3 regions of the Nonomuraea sp. NPDC049400 genome follow, and region 1 is predicted to be linked to each of the others. Evidence: riboswitches for the same ligand, from Rfam matches in the RefSeq annotation. Region 1 holds a riboswitch; each other region holds the start of a gene.
What was found. A riboswitch is a leader RNA that binds a small molecule or an ion and turns the genes downstream of it on or off. The one in region 1 is predicted to bind cyclic di-AMP.

Region 1 (5,322 bases):
TCACGGCGGAGACGGCGGCGGTGCCCGCGCTGGCGGCGTGGGCGGGGCGGTTCGCGGCCGCGGTGGGTGCGCGGGCGCCGCTGCTGGTGGCGGGGCACGACATCGGGGGCGCCGTCGCGCAGCACCTGCTGGTCGAGTCGGAGGTGGCGCGGCTGGCTCTGGTCAATTCGGTCACGTACGACTCGTGGCCGGTGTCCAGCGTGGCCCGTTACCGGGATCCCGCCATGGTGGCGGCCACGACCGTGGAGGAGTTGCTGGCCGCGCGCCGCAAGGCCGTCACGATCGCGCTGGGCCGGCCCGCCTCCGAGGCGGAGCTGGCCGATTACCTGGATCCGTGGCGTGACCTGCGGGTGGGCCGGTCGTGGATGGCTCTGGCGGGCGCGGCCGACAGCCGCTACACGCTGGACCTCGTCCCCGCGCTGAAGGCGGATGAGACGCCGAAGCTGCTGGTGTGGGGTGCGGATGACCCGTTCCAGGAGGTCCGGTACGCCGAGCGCTTCGTCGCGGAGATCCCGAACTGCACGCTCGTGCGCATTCCCGGGGCGGGCCACATCCCGATGGAGAACGACCCGGCAGGGGTCGCGCGGGCTCTGGCGGACTTCTTCCTCTCGTAAATCCCGCCGGCTCAGCTCGTGCGGCGGGCGCGCCTGCGGGCCACGACGGCGACGACCGCCAGGAGGGTCAGGGCGGCGGCCAGCGGCAGTGCGGGGCCGACGTGCAGGTGGAGTGCGGCGCCGGTGAGGGCGCCGAGGAACATCGCCACGACCGACGCGGACCTGCGCAGGGCCGCCCGGCCCGGGGTGTCGGCGGCCAGGCCCGTGAGGGTGGTGGTGAGGACGTTGGTGACCAGGTCGGGGACCGCCAGCGCGCGTACGGACGCGTTCTGCAGGCCCATGCCGTACGCGAGCAGCCCGATGAGCGCCGCCCTTGCACCGGTGTGATCGTGTCCTGCCACCAGGGCCACGGTGAGGGCGGCGGCGACCAGCAGGGCATGTGCGGCGGTGGCGGCGGCGAACGCGCGCCGGGCTTCGCTCGTCCGTCTGGTCACACGCCCGGCGGTCCAGGCGCCCGCCCCGAACGCCGCGAGGGCCAGGAGGGAGGCCCATGTCGACAGCTCCTGGTCTCCGGCCAGGGCGAAGCCGAGGAAGACGATGTTGCCGGTCATGTTGCCCACGAAGACGCGGCCCAGACCGAGGAAGCTGATGGCGTCCACGAGGCCGGTGACGAGGGCCAGGAGGATCAGCAGGGCGGGCAGGACGCCGTGCGGGTTCCCGCCGCGGGGGAACAGCCCGTCGGCGACCCACCGGAGCCCGCCACTCACGGGCGCCCCGCGGTCTCGGCTCCCGGGCGGGGGCTGGGTCTCATGGCCGGCTCCTTGGCGAGGTTCGCGCGTGGCTGCCCCAACCCCCTTCCCCCGGAGGATGGCGGGATGCGAAGAGCGCGCGCCCCCGGAGGGGACGCGCGCTCGTGTGGTGAAACGGGGTCAGCCGGCGTACTCCGGGTAGCCGTAGCCGACGACCTGGGACTTCGGACGGACGCGCTCCTCGACCTTGCCGTTGCCGGTGTTGCCCTCGACGGTCGAGATGGTGCCGTCGCCGTTGTCCTTCTCGACGAACCCGACGTGCTCGATGTCGTCGAGACTCTTGCTGCCCTTGAAGGAGAAGAACACGACGGCGCCGGGCTTGGCCTCGGTGCCGAAGCGGTGGTTGGCCTGGAACCACTTGGCGTGGGCGACGGTCCAGGCGTCCCAGCCGATCTGCGGGCGGGCGCCGGTCTGCTCGCCGACCCAGGAGATGAACATCGCACACCACGGGGCGTTGATGTAGTCGGCGCGCTTGCCGCCGTCACGGGCGATGGTCTCCGCGGCGCGCGGCGAGTTGGCGTACCACTTCTGGAACTTGGTGCCGCCGCCGTAGGCGTTCTCGGAGATGCCGACCTGGGCCTTGGCGAGGTCCAGGACCTGGGAGGCGGTGACGTTGACCTTGGTCTCCCTGGACTTGGCGTGGTCGTCTTGCGTGGCCGCGGTGGCCGGCTGCTGCTCTGTGGCGGCGGCCGTGCCCATGTGGGCGCCGAGCCCGGAGGCCAGGACGGACGCGCCGAGCACGGCGCGGGCGATGTTGGTCTTCGTGGCAGCGGTAAAGCGGAACTTGGCCATCGAGGCGGTTACTCCTTGCTTCCATGCCGCTTACCGGGTTAGCTGACGGATTCGGGCGTGGAAGCTGCCCTACGGCACCGAAGTGCCGATTCACCCCATTAGGACGTGGGTCCCCGGTTCCGCCCGGAGGCGGATTCAGCGGTCACAGGACGGTCCTGTGATGTGTGTCGCGATGGTCGGACATTGCCGGACAAACCGGACGAATGTCTCAAGAATGCCTCAAATGTAATGCATAAGGCAAGAGGCTACAAATCTGTAACGACCCAGCTAGGCGAGTTGCCCCCGGGCCGCGGCCAGGAGCCCCATCATGGCGAGGGACTCATCAAGCGGCATGACCGAGCTTTCGGTCCTGCCTTCGGCCGTTGCGGCGCGGACTTCGCGGAGCTCCCCGGCGTAACCGTTGTCCGCCGGATCGAGCACATGCTCCTCCGGCTCCATGGAGGGCCCGGAGAGCAGAATCCGCTGCGGCGCCCAGAACGGTGCCTGGATGTCCGCCCGCATCTGAGTACCTACAACACAGGCATGGTTCGGGTAATTCCCGAGCAACGAGGTTTCTACGAGAGCCCGCCTGCCGCCGGGGTAGAGCAAGATCCCGCCCGCCTCCGCGTCCACGCCGTTGGGCGCGAGGGAGCCGGTGATCCGCAGGTCAGAGGGCATGCCGAGGAGCAGCTGAGCCAGGCCGAACGGATAGATCCCGAGGTCGAGCAGGGCCCCGCCGCCGAGCTCCGGCGCCCACAGCCGGTGGACCGGATCGTAAGGTTTGGCAAAGCCGAAAGTGGCTTGCACGGAGCGGATGTCGCCGAAGCGCTCGTCGGCCGCGATCTTCTGGATGAGGGGGTTGAAGCGCATCCACATGGCCTCCATGAGGAACACGCCTGCCTCACGTGCCAGCCGTACCATCTTCTCCGCGTCGTCCACGGTGGCGGCCAGCGGCTTCTCGCACAGCACGGCCTTGCCCGCGGCGATGGCGGCCTCGGCCACCTGCAGATGCTGGGCGTGCGGCGTCGCGACGTAGACGGCGTCCACGGCCGGATCGGCGCACATCTGCTCATAGGAGCCGTACGCCGACTCCGCGCCCAACGTGGCGGCCAGCGCCTGCGCCCGGCCTAAGTCCCTGGACCCGACGGCGGCCACCCGCATCCCGGGCTCGGCCACGATGGCCGCTCCCACGGTCCGCGCTATACCGCCTGTCGCCGCGATGCCCCACGCAAAATCCCGCACGTGGGAGATCGTAGACGAATCACGTCATGTTGAACGTGTCGGGATCGGGGCCGAAGCGCCGGCCCCTGTTCAGCGCGCCGATGGCGGCCATGTCCTCGGGATCGAGGATGAAGTCGAAAACGGCGATGTTCTCGGCGATCCGCGACGGGGTCACGGACTTGGGGATGACGACGTTGCCGAGCTGCAGGTGCCAGCGGAGCACGATCTGCGCGGGCGTCTTGCCGTACTTGCCGGACAGCACGGCCAGCGCCGGGTCGTCCAGCAGCCCCTGGCCCTGGCCCAGCGGGCTCCACGCCTCGGTGAGGATGCCGTTGGCCTCGTGGAAGGCGCGCATCTCGCGCTGCTGCAGGTACGGGTGGAGCTCGATCTGGTTGATCGACGGGACGATGTCGGTCTCGTTCATCAGCCGGGTCAGGGTGGCGATCGTGAAGTTGGAGGTGCCGATGGCCTTGGCCCGCCCGTCACGGTAGATCTTTTCCATCGCCCTCCACGCCTGCACGTACTTGTCCTGCTGCGGCACCGGCCAGTGGATGAGGAAAAGGTCGATGTAGTCGAGGCCGAGCCGGGCCAGGGACTCCTCGAAGGCCGCCTCGGCGCGTCCGTGGTCGGCGTTCCACAGCTTGGTGGTGACGAAGACCTTCCTGCGCGGCAGCTCCGATTCGCGCACGGCCTGGCCGACGCCCTCCTCGTTGCCGTACGCGGAGGCGGTGTCGACGTGCCGGTAGCCGGCCTTCAGCGCGGTCGTGACGGCCTGCGCGGCCTCTTCGGCGGGGACCTGCCAGACCCCGTAGCCGAGCTGCGGGATGTGCACGCCGTCGGTGTTGAGCAAGAGCGAGTTCATACTGCCCATTGTTCACGTCGCGTTTCTGGGGGCTTAAGGCGGCGGGGCTAGCTTGAAGCGGTCGTGAACGGGCCATCACCCGGCTGGGAGGAGCAGGAGTGGTCGAACAGGCGTCGGCCTGGGTGGAGTCCCCGCTCCAGATGCTGTGCGCCGTCGAGGCCCACTACGCAGGGCTGCTGGGCCCCCGGACGGTCGTCGTGCCGCGCTCGGGCCTTCGGCCGCTGAAGGCCACGCGCCGGGAGCTGAGGTCTCTCGGGCTGCCCGACGGCCTGGAGCTGGCCGAGCCGCGCGAACGCATGCCCAGGCGCGTGCAGGCCGTCGGCGACGCCTTCTCCGGCAGGGTGCAGCTGCGCTGGCTGACCTCGCGTCCCGGCCGCATCGTGATCGTGGACGATGGCCTGGCCACCCTCCGGCTGCTCGAGCTGCTGGCCGCGGGGCCGTACCGGCCGCTGCTGCGGGCCAGGACCCAGCCGACCAGGCTGCGCGCCGCGCTCGGCCTGGCGGCCGCGCTGCGGCTGCGCCTGAGCGACGTGTCGGTCTTCACCGCCCTGCCCGTCGACAAACCCCTGGAGGACGCGGTACGGCGGGCCGGAATCGACCTGGTACGCCACCAGTTCGCCTGGCTGCGGGCCCAGCCGCCCAGCGCCGAGGTGCCCGCGGAGCGCACGGTCGTCCTCGGCACCTCGCTGGTCAGGAACGGCCTGGTGCATCGCGACCACTACCTGCGCTGGCTGACGGACCTGGCCGCGCGCGAGCCGCTGGCGTACTATCCGCACCGCCGCGAGGACCCCGTCGACGTCGCGCTGATCCGGGAACGCCCGGGGATCACGGTCCACGACGGCGGCGCGCCCGCCGAGCTGACGCTGCGGGGCCTGGACGCCGGCCAGCGCGTGCTCAGCCTCCCCTCGACCGCGATCGCCTCGCTGCGGGTGCTGCTCAGCCCGCGCGGTGTCGCCGTCGAGCCGGTGGCGGTCCCCGACGACTGGTGGACCAGCAGGGCGGCCCCCGCCCTTCGCTCGCATCTGACGGGAGTGTCCGGTTGAAAGTGTTGGCGGTCGCCGACTCCGACTCGTACCTGAAGTGGGCGGCCTGCCTGCTCGGCGAC
Region 2 (5,322 bases), on a different contig from region 1:
CGAGATGAGGCGCTCCTCGGTCTCCAGACCCAGATCGCCGGCCAGCTCCAGGATCGACTCCCTGGTGATGCCGGGCAGCAGGGTGCCGGTCAGGGCAGGGGTGACGAGCTTGTCGCCGAAGACGAAGAACAGGTTCATCCCGCCCATCTCCTCGACGTACTTGTGCTCGTGGGCGTCCAGCCACACCACCTGGTCGCAGCCGTTCTCCACCGCCTGCCGCTGCGCCACGAAGGCGGCAGCGTAGTTCCCGCCGCACTTGGCGAAGCCCGTGCCGCCGGGGGCGGCACGCGTGTACTCGGTGGACAGCCACACCGAGACCGGCTTGACGCCACCCGTGAAGTACGAGGCCGCCGGGGAGGCGATGACCAGGTACTTGTACGACTTCGACGGGTAGTTCACGCCCAGCCCCGCCTGGGTGGCGATCATGAAGGGGCGCAGGTAGAGGCTGTGGCCCTCGGTCGTGGGCACCCACTCCTTGTCGGTGTCGACAAGGAGCTCGAGCGACTCCACGAACGTCTCCTCGGGCAGCTCCGGCATGGCCATCCGGACGGCCGAGCGGTTGAAACGGGCGGCGTTCGCGTACGGGCGGAACGTCACGATCGAGCCGTTGACCTGGCGATACGCCTTGAGCCCCTCGAACAGCTCCTGCGCATAGTGGAAGACCGAAGTGGCCGGGTCGAGCGAGAGCGGGCCGTACGGCATGAGCTTGGCGTCGTGCCAGCCCTGCCCTTCGGTGTAGTCGATCGAGATCATGTGATCCGTGAAGATCTGCCCGAAACCGGGGTTCGCCAGTACCTGCTCCCGCTCGGCCGCGGTGCGAGCGTGGTCGGATAGCTGCACGTCGAAGCTGAGCTTCTGAGCGATGGTCATGACGGAGGTCCTTCTCTCTGCGAAATCTGCCCAAATCTACAGAAGACTGCGGATAGGCGGTGGCGGGTGGCACTGCTCGCAAGCAGCCCCGTACTTCTTATTGTCTCGCTATATGGGATGGCAAGCGGCCGATGGGGTGGTTAGGCCGTTTGGACGCGAAAAAGCGCCCGGCGGTCCTCTGCGGACCACCAGGCGCTTGCGGGGCTAGGCGGTCCCTAGCCGGATACTCGCGCGGTGATGTCGTCACCGATCTCGTGAGTGGTGCGGCCGGTCCAGCCGGTCAGCCGCTCGAGGATGTCGTCGGCGACCGCCTGCTCGACCTTGGCCGCCTCGGCGTGCAGCCCGAGGTGGTCGAGGAGCATGGCGACGGACAGGATGGTCGCGGTCGGGTCGGCCTTGCCCTGGCCGGCGATGTCGGGCGCGCTGCCGTGCACCGGCTCGAACATGCTGGGGGCGGTCCGCTCGGGGTTGATGTTGCCGCTGGCCGCCAGGCCGATGCCGCCGGCGATGGCCGCGCCGAGGTCGGTGATGATGTCACCGAACAGGTTGTCGGTGACGACCACGTCGAACCTCTCGGGCTGGCTCACGAAGAACATCGAGGCCGCGTCGATGTGGCAGTAGTCGGTCGTGACCTCGGGGAACTCCTCCGCCACGCGGTTGACCGTGCGCTGCCAGAGGTCGCCGGCGTAGGTGAGCACGTTGGTCTTGTGGACGAGGGTCAGCTTCTTGCGGGGGCGCGACTTGGCCTTCTCGAAGGCGTAGCGCACGACGCGCTCGACACCGTGGGCGGTGTTGAGCGACTCCTGGGTGGCGATCTCGTGCGGCGTGCCGCGCCGCATGACGCCGCCGGTGCCCGCGTAGAGGCCCTCGGTGCCCTCACGGACGACGATCATGTCGATGTCTTCTGCGGGCGTGTCGGCCAGCGGGGTCTCCACGCCGGGGAACAGCTTGACCGGGCGCAGGTTGACGTAGTGGTCGAACTCGAAGCGCAGCCTGAGCAGCAGGTCGCGCTCGAGGATGCCCGGCGGGACGCTGGGGTCGCCCACGGCGCCGAGCAGGATCGCGTCGTAGCCGCGCAGCTCCTCCAGCACCGCGTCGGGCAGGGTCTCGCCGGTGCGGTGATAGCGTGCGGCGCCGAGGTCATAATGCGTGGGCTCGATCTTCGTGCCCACTGCCTCCAGGACCTTGAGGCCCTCGGCCACGACCTCGGTGCCGATGCCATCACCGGGGATGACTGCCAGACGGATGTTACGCGACTCCATGAGCCGTACCTTACCGCGTCGTCTCGACTGACGAACACTCCATCTCATCTATCGGACTTCGGTTCTCATTTCCCGGACGTCCGTTTTGCCCCTATTGCCATCCTTTGACCGTTTCGTTAGAGTCCGTCGAGCCTAATCCACGCAGCGGTTGCGTGGAGCCGGGGACCCACTTTCCCCCTGGGGCGAATCGGCACCCCCATGCCGTAGGGCTACTTCCAGGCCCGAGCCCGTCAGCTAACCCGGCCGGCCGCATGGAAGGACAGACCCCTGTCTCGCATTGCCATTGCCCTGGCGGCGGGCGCCGTCGGGCTCATTCTGGCCACCCCCGCCCAGGCAGCCCCCAAGGACGACCCCACCACTCTGACCGACCCCACCACCCTGACCGGCGCGGACATCAAACGCATCCGGCAACAGCAGGCGCCGAAGCCCGCCTGGAAGATCGCCCTCAATTTCGCCATGAGCAAGCGCGGCACCCCGTACGTGTGGGGCGGCGCCAGCCCGAGCGGATATGACTGCTCCGGGCTCATGCTCAGGGCGTACCAGCACGGGGGGATCGAGCTGCCCCGCACCGCGCGCGAACAGTACGCCGCGTTCGACAAGAAGATCGCCTGGAAGGACCTCAAGCCCGGCGATCTGGTCTTCTTCCACAACCTCGGGCACGTCGGGATGATCTCCCGCCCCGGCTACATGGTCCACGCGCCGCGCACGGGTGACGTGGTCAAGGAGGAGCGCCTGAACGCCTGGCGCAGGAACTCCTTCGTGGGCGCCGTCCGCCCCGACCCCAAGGGTGTGCGCCTCTGGGGCAAGCTGAAAGAGCAGCTCAGCGCCCCGGCGCCCGCCACGCTCAAGGCGACCGTGTAGGAGGCGCGCCGCACGTCAGCAAGGCGACATCGAGACGACGGCGCCCGTCTCCGCACTGTGCGCGGGAAATAGCTCGTCAAGCGCATCGGCGGCGTAGCCGTGGCGCTGTCGTCATCGATCGTCGCCCCTGCGCGGGGCGGCGGCGCGCACAACGCGGCCTTGCTGGGCGCGCTCGCGCCGGCGCGCGCGGCGTTAGCGTTGAGGCATGGCGCCAGAAAAGGTGCAACTCACCGAGGAGAAGGCGACGCTCCTCGCCACCCTGTACGGACGCGCGCTCGACGCGAGATCACGGCACCCGATTCTCGGCGACGACATGGCCCTCGAAGCGGTCGGCAGGATCGACTTCGACTTCCGCAAGACCGGCATGAGCCCCGCCCTGGCCGCCGCCGTCGCGCTCAGGGACCGCTTCATCGACCGGTGGGCCGCCGCGTACCTCGCCACGCACCCCGAAGCCACCGTGCTCCACCTGGGCTGCGGCCTCGACACCCGCTTCTACCGGCTGGCGCCGCCGCCCACCGTCCGCTGGTACGACGTGGACTATCCCGAGGTCGTCGAGCTGCGCGGCCGGCTGTTCCCCGAGCGGCCGGGCCACCGCGTGATCGGCTCGTCGGTCACCGACCTGAAGTGGCTGGAGCAGGTCCCGGACGACGCTCCCGCGCTGGTCGTCGCCGAAGGTCTGGTCTACTACCTCCACCCGCACGACGGCCGGGCACTGCTGCGGGCGATCGTGGACCGCTTCCCCGGCGGGCAGGTCGTCTTCGACGCCATGAGCAGGCTCGGCGTCCGGCTGCAGAAGCTCAACAGGCCCGTGCGGAAGGCCGGGGCCACGCTCCACTGGGGCATCGACGGCCCCGGCGAGCTGGTGTCGATCCATCCGAGGCTGCGCTGCGTGAGCGCGGTGAGCGCGTTCGACATCGGCGGGTTCGACCGCCTGTCGCCGCCGCACCGGATCTCGGCCTGGGTCGCCGGGGCGATACCGGGCGTGAAACGGTCGGCGGTGTTCTACCGGCTCGAGTTCTGAGGAGCCCCGCCGTTGTCCCGGCGGTCCAGGGCGGTCTGCACGGCCTCCGCGGCCTCGTCCTCGTGCTCTTCCGAACGGTTCCAGGCATACATCTCGTACATGTGACTCATCTCATTTCGCGAGCGTTCCAGAGGGACGTCGGACTGCGTTTCATTGCCGAACCCGTTCGGAGGGCTGTGATGGATGTCCTCGCTTCGCTGCGGATCCATCACAGCGCAAATCCGACCGAGCCTGCTCTCGCAGGGTCCGGATCACGGACCGGGCGAATGGGACTTACTGGCCGACACACAACGCCACTCACCGCGGCGAGTCGTCGACCTGCCCTAACAGGCCCCGCCGCGGCAGGTAATAAGTACGAGAACCTGGCGCATTTCCAGTAACAGTACCTCAGCAATCTCGTTGGATGTCCTACTATCTCGCATGCTGAGACGCAAAGGGCCGCCACCCGGAACGATCCGGGTGGCGGCCCCAGGGCCGGAAAGGGCGGTCAGTCCTCCAGATCCACCGAGCGGCCGCTCTCAGCGCCGATCTCGCTCACGATCTGGTCGATCACCTCGGCCGGGATCGCCGAGTCGACGGTCAGCGCGATGAGCGCCTTGCCGCCCTTGGTGGAGCGGGCCACCTGCATCGAGGCGATGTTGACGCTGTGCTCGCCGAGGAGGCGGCCGACCACGCCGACGATGCCGGGACGGTCGGTGTAGGTGAAGAACGCCAGGTGGGACGTCGGCTCGATCTCCATCTCGTAGCCGTTGACCTCGACGATCTTCGTGATCTGGCGAGGGCCGGAGAGCGTGCCGGAGACCGAGACCTGGCGGCCGTCGCCGAGCAGGCCGCGCACGGTCACCACGTTGCGCCAGTCGGGGCTCTCCGAGCTGGTCACCAGCTCCACGGTGAGACCGCGGTCCTTGGCCAGCAGCGGCGCGTTGACGTACGTGACCTGCTCCTCGATCACGTCGGTGAACACGCCCTTGAGCGCGGCCAGCTCGATCACCCGCACGTCCTCGGAGGCGATCTCGCCGCGCACCTCGACGTCGAGCTTCGTGGCGACCTCGCCGGCCAGCGCGGTGAACACGCGGCCGAGCTTCTCGGCCAGCGGCAGCCCCGGCTTGACCTCCTCGGCCACCACGCCGCCCTGGACGTTGACGGCGTCCGGCACGAACTCGCCCGCGAGCGCCAGCTTCACGCTCCGCGCGACCTGGGTGCCGGCCTTCTCCTGGGCCTCGTGCGTGGAGGCGCCGAGGTGCGGCGTGACGACGACCTGGTCGAGCTCGAACAGCGGGCTGTCGGTGCACGGCTCCTTGGCGAACA
Region 3 (5,322 bases), on a different contig from region 1:
CGTGGTGTTCGACGGGGCGGAGCTCAACGCCCCCGTGCAGGTGGTGGCGCCGCGCGGGGTGCGGGTGCTGTTCAGCGACCCAGGGGAGATCGCCGACGACCTGATCCGCCAGCTCGTCCGCGCCGAGCCGCCCGGCCGGGCCATCGCCGTGGTGTCGTCGGACCGCGAGGTGGCCGAGTCCGTCAGGCGGATGGGAGCCAGACCCGTTCCGTCTGGCTTGCTGCTGCGCAGGCTGGGGCGGGCCTAGATTACGGACCGGCTGGGTTGGCGCTCCATCACGATTTGCCACGTTTAGGGGATGCCTCACCCGCCACTTCTGTACTATTTCGCCCCAGATATCATCCCTGGGAGGCGACACAGTGAGGTTTGGCAGGATGCCGGTGGCCGCGGGTCTCGCGTTCGGGCTGCTCCTGTCCCCGATAGGCCCTGCCCTCGCTGATCCCAAACCCACACTCCGGCAGGCCAAGGCCAAGCTCGAGAAGCTCAACGACAAGGCCGACAAGGTCGTCGAACAGTTCAACACGGCCAATGAGCGGTACAAGAAGGCCAAGAGCTCCTACACCAAGCTGAACGACAGCTACAAGCGCAAGCTGGCGACCGTCGCGGACCTGCGGGCCGAGGTGATCGGCATGGCCGTCAACAGCTACAAACTCGGCACCGACCTGACCTCCTTGCCCGGGCTGATCGGCACGGACAACCCCGAGGCCCTGCTGACGGCGCTGACGCTGACCGGGCAGCTGTCGAAGGAGCGGGCGGAGAAGCTGGCCGCGTTCGACCGTGAGAACCGCGGGCTGAAGGCCGAGCGCGACAAGGCGGAGGAGGCGCTGGAGGTCGCGGACAAGGAGCGGGACGGCGTCGAGAAGGAACGCGCGGAGATCCTGAAGCTGATCGCCCAGCAGAAGAAGCTGCTGAGGCGACTGGGCGCCTACAATCCCGGCAACCCGAACAGCGTCGGCATCAAGTACAGCGGCCCCGCCTCCGGCAACGCCGCCGCCGTCCTGCGCTTCGCCTACGCCCAGGTGGGCAAGCCGTACATCTACGGCGGGACCGGTCCACGAGGCTATGACTGCTCGGGCCTTACCCAGGCGGCATGGCGCGCCGGCGGCGTGTCGTTGCCGCGTACGACGTGGCAGCAGTGGGCGTGGGGGGCCAACCGCAGGGTCGATTTGAACGATCTCCAGCCCGGGGACCTCATCTTCACCTCGAGCCTGGGCCACGTCGTCATTTACGCCGGCAACGGGGACATCGTCCACGCGCCCCAAACCGGCGACGTGGTCAAAGTCGTCAAGCTCTCCTCCTACGGCGGCCCCATCGTGGGCGTCGTCCGCCCGTAGGCGCGCTTCCCGGTCCTCAAACGGTGAGTGGCTGAACGATCGCGCACGCTTTCTTCTATGCACCATAGTAGATGGCTGCGGCGGGGCAAATGTGAAAAAGGCGACAATCGCGATCTGACAAACGCCTGCGAAAAGAAGTGTGAGCAGTGTCACATTTCGATAACAGAGCCTGGCGCTCCAGCAGCGATTTCCACTCTTACAGACCCCTTTATCTGATCTTTACAGCCCATGTCTCGCTTTGCCGATTCTTGACGGTTCGGCGTAGCTTCTGGCGACGTCGCGGTGAACGAGCCATGTCCTCCGCGAACCCGCATCGGTCCCTACCGATGTGAGACAGATAAAGATCCGCTGGTCACCGCCCCATATCCCCGTATCAACCTCTTGATCGGGCGGTGGCCTGCCGAGTCCGTGCAGCCAGGAGGCACGGAGCCGGGGACCCAGCGATCCCAGTTCCCAGGGATCAGGGGTGAATCGGCGCGTAGACCGCGCCGTAGGGCTACTTCCAGGCCCGAATCCGTCAGCTAACCCGGTAGGCATTCGTGGAAGAGTCAAGGAGAAATCCTGTCTACCTCCCTGCATAACCCCCGTCTGTCCCGCTTTGCCATGAGCGGCGTAGCGCTCACGATGACCGTGACGGCCGGAGGTCTGGTCCTCCATGCCCCAACGGCTCAGGCGGCCACCAGCACGTCGGTCTCGACGGCCAAGGCGGCCACGACCGCCCAGACCTCGACGTCGGCCAAGGCCGCAACGCTGAGGGCGGTCAAGGTGGCCCGGCAGAAGTCCAAGGCCCGCAAGGCTGTCTCAGCCGCCAAGAACCAGATCGGTGACCCGTACCGGTACGGAGGCACAGGTCCTGGTTCGTTCGACTGCTCCGGCCTCGTCCAGTACGCCTGGAAGAAGGCCGGGGTGAAGCTCCCGCGCGTGGCGAGCAGCCAGTTCGCCCGCATCAGGAAGAAGGTCTCCTGGCGGCACCTCCAGCCCGGCGACCTGCTGTTCTTCAACGGGCTCGGCCACGTGGGCATGTACGTCGGCAAGGGCAAGATGATCCACTCGCCGCGGACAGGCGAACGGGTGCGCATCGACAAGCTGGGCGGATGGCGTAAGGCGTCCTTCGTGGGCGCGGTCCGTCCCGGCCTGTGACCAAGCCCCGCCCGAACCCTTTGGTTCGGGCGGGGCTCGTCCTGCTGCGTCGGCTGGTTCGGGCGGGGCTCGTCCCGCCGCGTCGGCGCACACGTAAGCGGCGGATGTGGCCCTTGTGGGGCGACTACGATCGGGCATCGTGTCCAGGTGGGTGAGTCGGCGGGTCGCGGTGGTCTCCATCGTGCTCCTCGCCGTCGCCCCCGCCAGCGCCCCCACCCCCGATTCGCCGGCCCTCCCGCCGGAGGCCCGCCACCTGTGGCGTGACGACGCGGTCGTCGTCCGCGGCGCGCGGTCCGCCGTCGTCGGCCACCACACCCCACCCGGTGAGCTCCGCGAACTCGCACGCAGAGCCGACGTGGCCGGGCAGCGGGTCTCGGACGTGCTCGGCCGGCCAGTACGACCGCTGATCGTCGTTCCCGGCTCCGCCGCGGAAGCGGCCCGGCTGGCCGGGGTGGGGCGGGTTGACGGGCTGGCCGCGATGGCCGACGGCGGCCGGGTGATCATCGTCCCCGAGTTCTTCGCCAAGCTGAACTCCACCGGCAAGGACGTCGTACTGGCCCATGAGCTCACCCACGTCGCGGCGGGCACCGACCGCCTGCCCGTCTGGCTCTACGAGGGGTTCGCCGACTACGTCGGATACCGCGACTCCGGGCTCCCCGTGAGGACCGCCGCCGCCGAGCTCGCCGCCGAGGTGCGGTCCGGCCGTCTGCCGGGTGAGTTGCCCGGATCTGCCGCTTTCGCGGCCGACGGGCGGGATCCCCTGCGGCTCGCGCGGGCGTATCAGGAAGCCTGGCTCGCGTGTCGCTTCCTCGCTGACCGGTTCGGTGAGGAGACCCTGGTGAGGCTCTACCGTGATGCCCGGGCAGTCGGCGTCGACCAGGCACTCGCCGCGCTGGGGCTCTCCGCGGCCACGCTGACCGCACGGTGGCGCGACTACGTGCGAGACCAGCTCGCGTGAGGGGGAGGCTGATGGGCGAACAGCGAGATACGGACGACGTCGAGGGGGTAAGCGCCGGACAGGGGGCGGCGGCAGATGAGGGGTATGGGGAGGGTGTGTCCGTGAACGGGGACGGACCGCGCGAAGCCGCGGATGAGCGGCGGCTGAGGCGGCAGGCGGGGGCGGCGGCCGTGCTGCTCGGCCTGATCATTCTGGCCGTGGCCGCCTTCAGCACCCCTTGGCGCATCCTGGCCTCCGGTCCGCCAGACCCCGCGCGCGACTTCACCGCCGCGCAGATCGCCAGAAGCAAGGCGTTCGACGCGGCCACCACCGTGCCGAGCTACCTGTCGCTGGCGCTCACACTCGTCCTCGCCGGGCTGCTCGTGGCCACCCCGTTCGGCGCGAGGGCGGTGGGCTGGCTCAAGGGCCCCTGGTGGGTACGGGTGGTGCTCGGCGTCGTCGTCATCACCGCCATCGTCGAGCTGGTCAAGCTGCCGCTCGGCATCTGGTTCGAGACGCTGCTGCGCGACTACGGACTGTCCACCCAGGACTGGGGGTCCTGGACCGGCGACCGGCTGAAGAACATCGGCGTCGAGGCGTTCCTGCTCTGCCTCATGCTGCTCGTGCTCGTGGCGCTGGCCCGCAGGTTCAGGCGCTGGTGGATCCCCGCCGCCGTCGGGGCGTTCGTGCTGACGCTGGCGGTGTCGTTCATCTATCCGGTGGTGTTCGAGCCGCTGTTCAACGACTTCACGCCCATGCGGCAGGGTCAACTCCGCACGAGCCTGCTCGCCATGGCGCAGCGCGACGGCGTGCCCGTCGAGGACGTGCTGGTCGCCGACGCCTCGCGCCGGACGACGGCGCTCAACGCGTACGTGTCCGGCTTCGGCGCCACGCGCAGGATCGTCGTCTACGACACGCTGCTCAAGGCCCCGCAGCCGGAGGTCGAGCTGGTCGTGGCGCACGAGCTGGGCCACGCCAAGCACAACGACGTCCTCTACGGCACGTTCATCGGCGCTCTGGGCGCCGCTCTGGGCGCCATCCTGCTGTTCCTGGTGTTCGACCCGGTACGCCGCCGCGCCGGCGTCACGTCGATCGGCGACCCGCGCGCGGTCGGCGCGATCATGGGCCTGATGACCATCGGCTCACTGCTCATGGGCCCCGCTCAAAACCTGGTCAGCCGCCACATCGAGGCCAGGGCCGACCTGCACGCGCTCGACCTGACGCACGATCCGGCCACGTTCGTCGCGATGCAGAAGCGCCTCGCCGTCACCAACGTTTCCGACTTGTCGCCGGATGCGGTGGAATATGTGCTCTATGCCTCCCATCCCTCCAGCCCAGAGCGCATCGCCATGGCCCGCGCATGGGCCAAGCTGAACGGCGTACCAGTGCAGTGACACGTGCCGTGACCGATGCCGCGACCGACGGCGTGCCCAAGGTGCTCATCGTCACGAACGACTTCCCGCCCAGGCCCGGCGGCATCCAGTCGTTCGTGCACGGCCTCGCCCTGCGAACGCCGGGCGTGGCCGTCTACGCGCCCGCCTGGCCGGGCTGCGAGGAGTTCGACGAGCGCCAGCCGTACCCGATCGTGCGGCATCCGACGCGGCTCATGTTGCCGACCCCCGCCGTCGCGCGCCGGGCGGCGCGGCTGGTGGCCGAGCACGGCGCGCAGACCGTGGTGTTCGGCGCGGCGGCGCCGCTCGGCCTGCTCGCGCCGCGCCTGCGCGCGGCGGGCGCGCGGCGCGTGGTGATGCTCACGCACGGCCACGAGGCGTCGTGGGCGAGCGCGCCGGGCTTCCGCGCGGCGCTGCGCAGGATCGGCGCGCACGCCGACGTGGTCACTTACCTGGGCGAGTACACGCGCCGGCGCCTGGTCGCCGCCATCCCCCCCGACAAGCTGGTACGGCTCGCGCC

Region 2: linked by a shared signal. The riboswitch ahead of ACIBVN_RS36160 (C40 family peptidase) and the one ahead of ACIBVN_RS48740 (CHAP domain-containing protein) in region 1 are both predicted to bind cyclic di-AMP.
Region 3: linked by a shared signal. The riboswitch ahead of ACIBVN_RS11565 (C40 family peptidase) and the one ahead of ACIBVN_RS48740 (CHAP domain-containing protein) in region 1 are both predicted to bind cyclic di-AMP.

Annotation. Positions count from the first base shown of each region.
Region 1 covers NZ_JBITMP010000052.1:49,542-54,863, forward strand. The annotation lists gene ACIBVN_RS48730 (alpha/beta fold hydrolase) at 1-614, shown strand, start outside; gene ACIBVN_RS48735 (YoaK family protein) at 626-1,321, opposite strand; gene ACIBVN_RS48740 (CHAP domain-containing protein) at 1,484-2,155, opposite strand; cyclic di-AMP (ydaO/yuaA leader) riboswitch at 2,168-2,306, opposite strand; gene ACIBVN_RS48745 (Gfo/Idh/MocA family protein) at 2,423-3,376, opposite strand; gene ACIBVN_RS48750 (aldo/keto reductase) at 3,396-4,217, opposite strand; gene ACIBVN_RS48755 (hypothetical protein) at 4,316-5,260, shown strand; gene ACIBVN_RS48760 (DUF6716 putative glycosyltransferase) at 5,263-5,322, shown strand, end outside.
Region 2 covers NZ_JBITMP010000028.1:140,333-145,654, reverse strand. The annotation lists gene ACIBVN_RS36170 (branched-chain amino acid aminotransferase) at 1-870, opposite strand, end outside; gene ACIBVN_RS36165 (3-isopropylmalate dehydrogenase) at 1,086-2,132, opposite strand; cyclic di-AMP (ydaO/yuaA leader) riboswitch at 2,252-2,396, shown strand; gene ACIBVN_RS36160 (C40 family peptidase) at 2,589-2,993, shown strand; gene ACIBVN_RS36155 (class I SAM-dependent methyltransferase) at 3,199-4,014, shown strand; gene serA (phosphoglycerate dehydrogenase) at 4,502-5,322, opposite strand, start outside.
Region 3 covers NZ_JBITMP010000006.1:328,366-333,687, reverse strand. The annotation lists gene ACIBVN_RS11575 (NYN domain-containing protein) at 1-247, shown strand, start outside; gene ACIBVN_RS11570 (NlpC/P60 family protein) at 375-1,334, shown strand; cyclic di-AMP (ydaO/yuaA leader) riboswitch at 1,723-1,885, shown strand; gene ACIBVN_RS11565 (C40 family peptidase) at 1,938-2,474, shown strand; gene ACIBVN_RS11560 (hypothetical protein) at 2,614-3,432, shown strand; gene ACIBVN_RS11555 (M48 family metallopeptidase) at 3,534-4,805, shown strand; gene ACIBVN_RS11550 (glycosyltransferase family 4 protein) at 4,838-5,322, shown strand, end outside.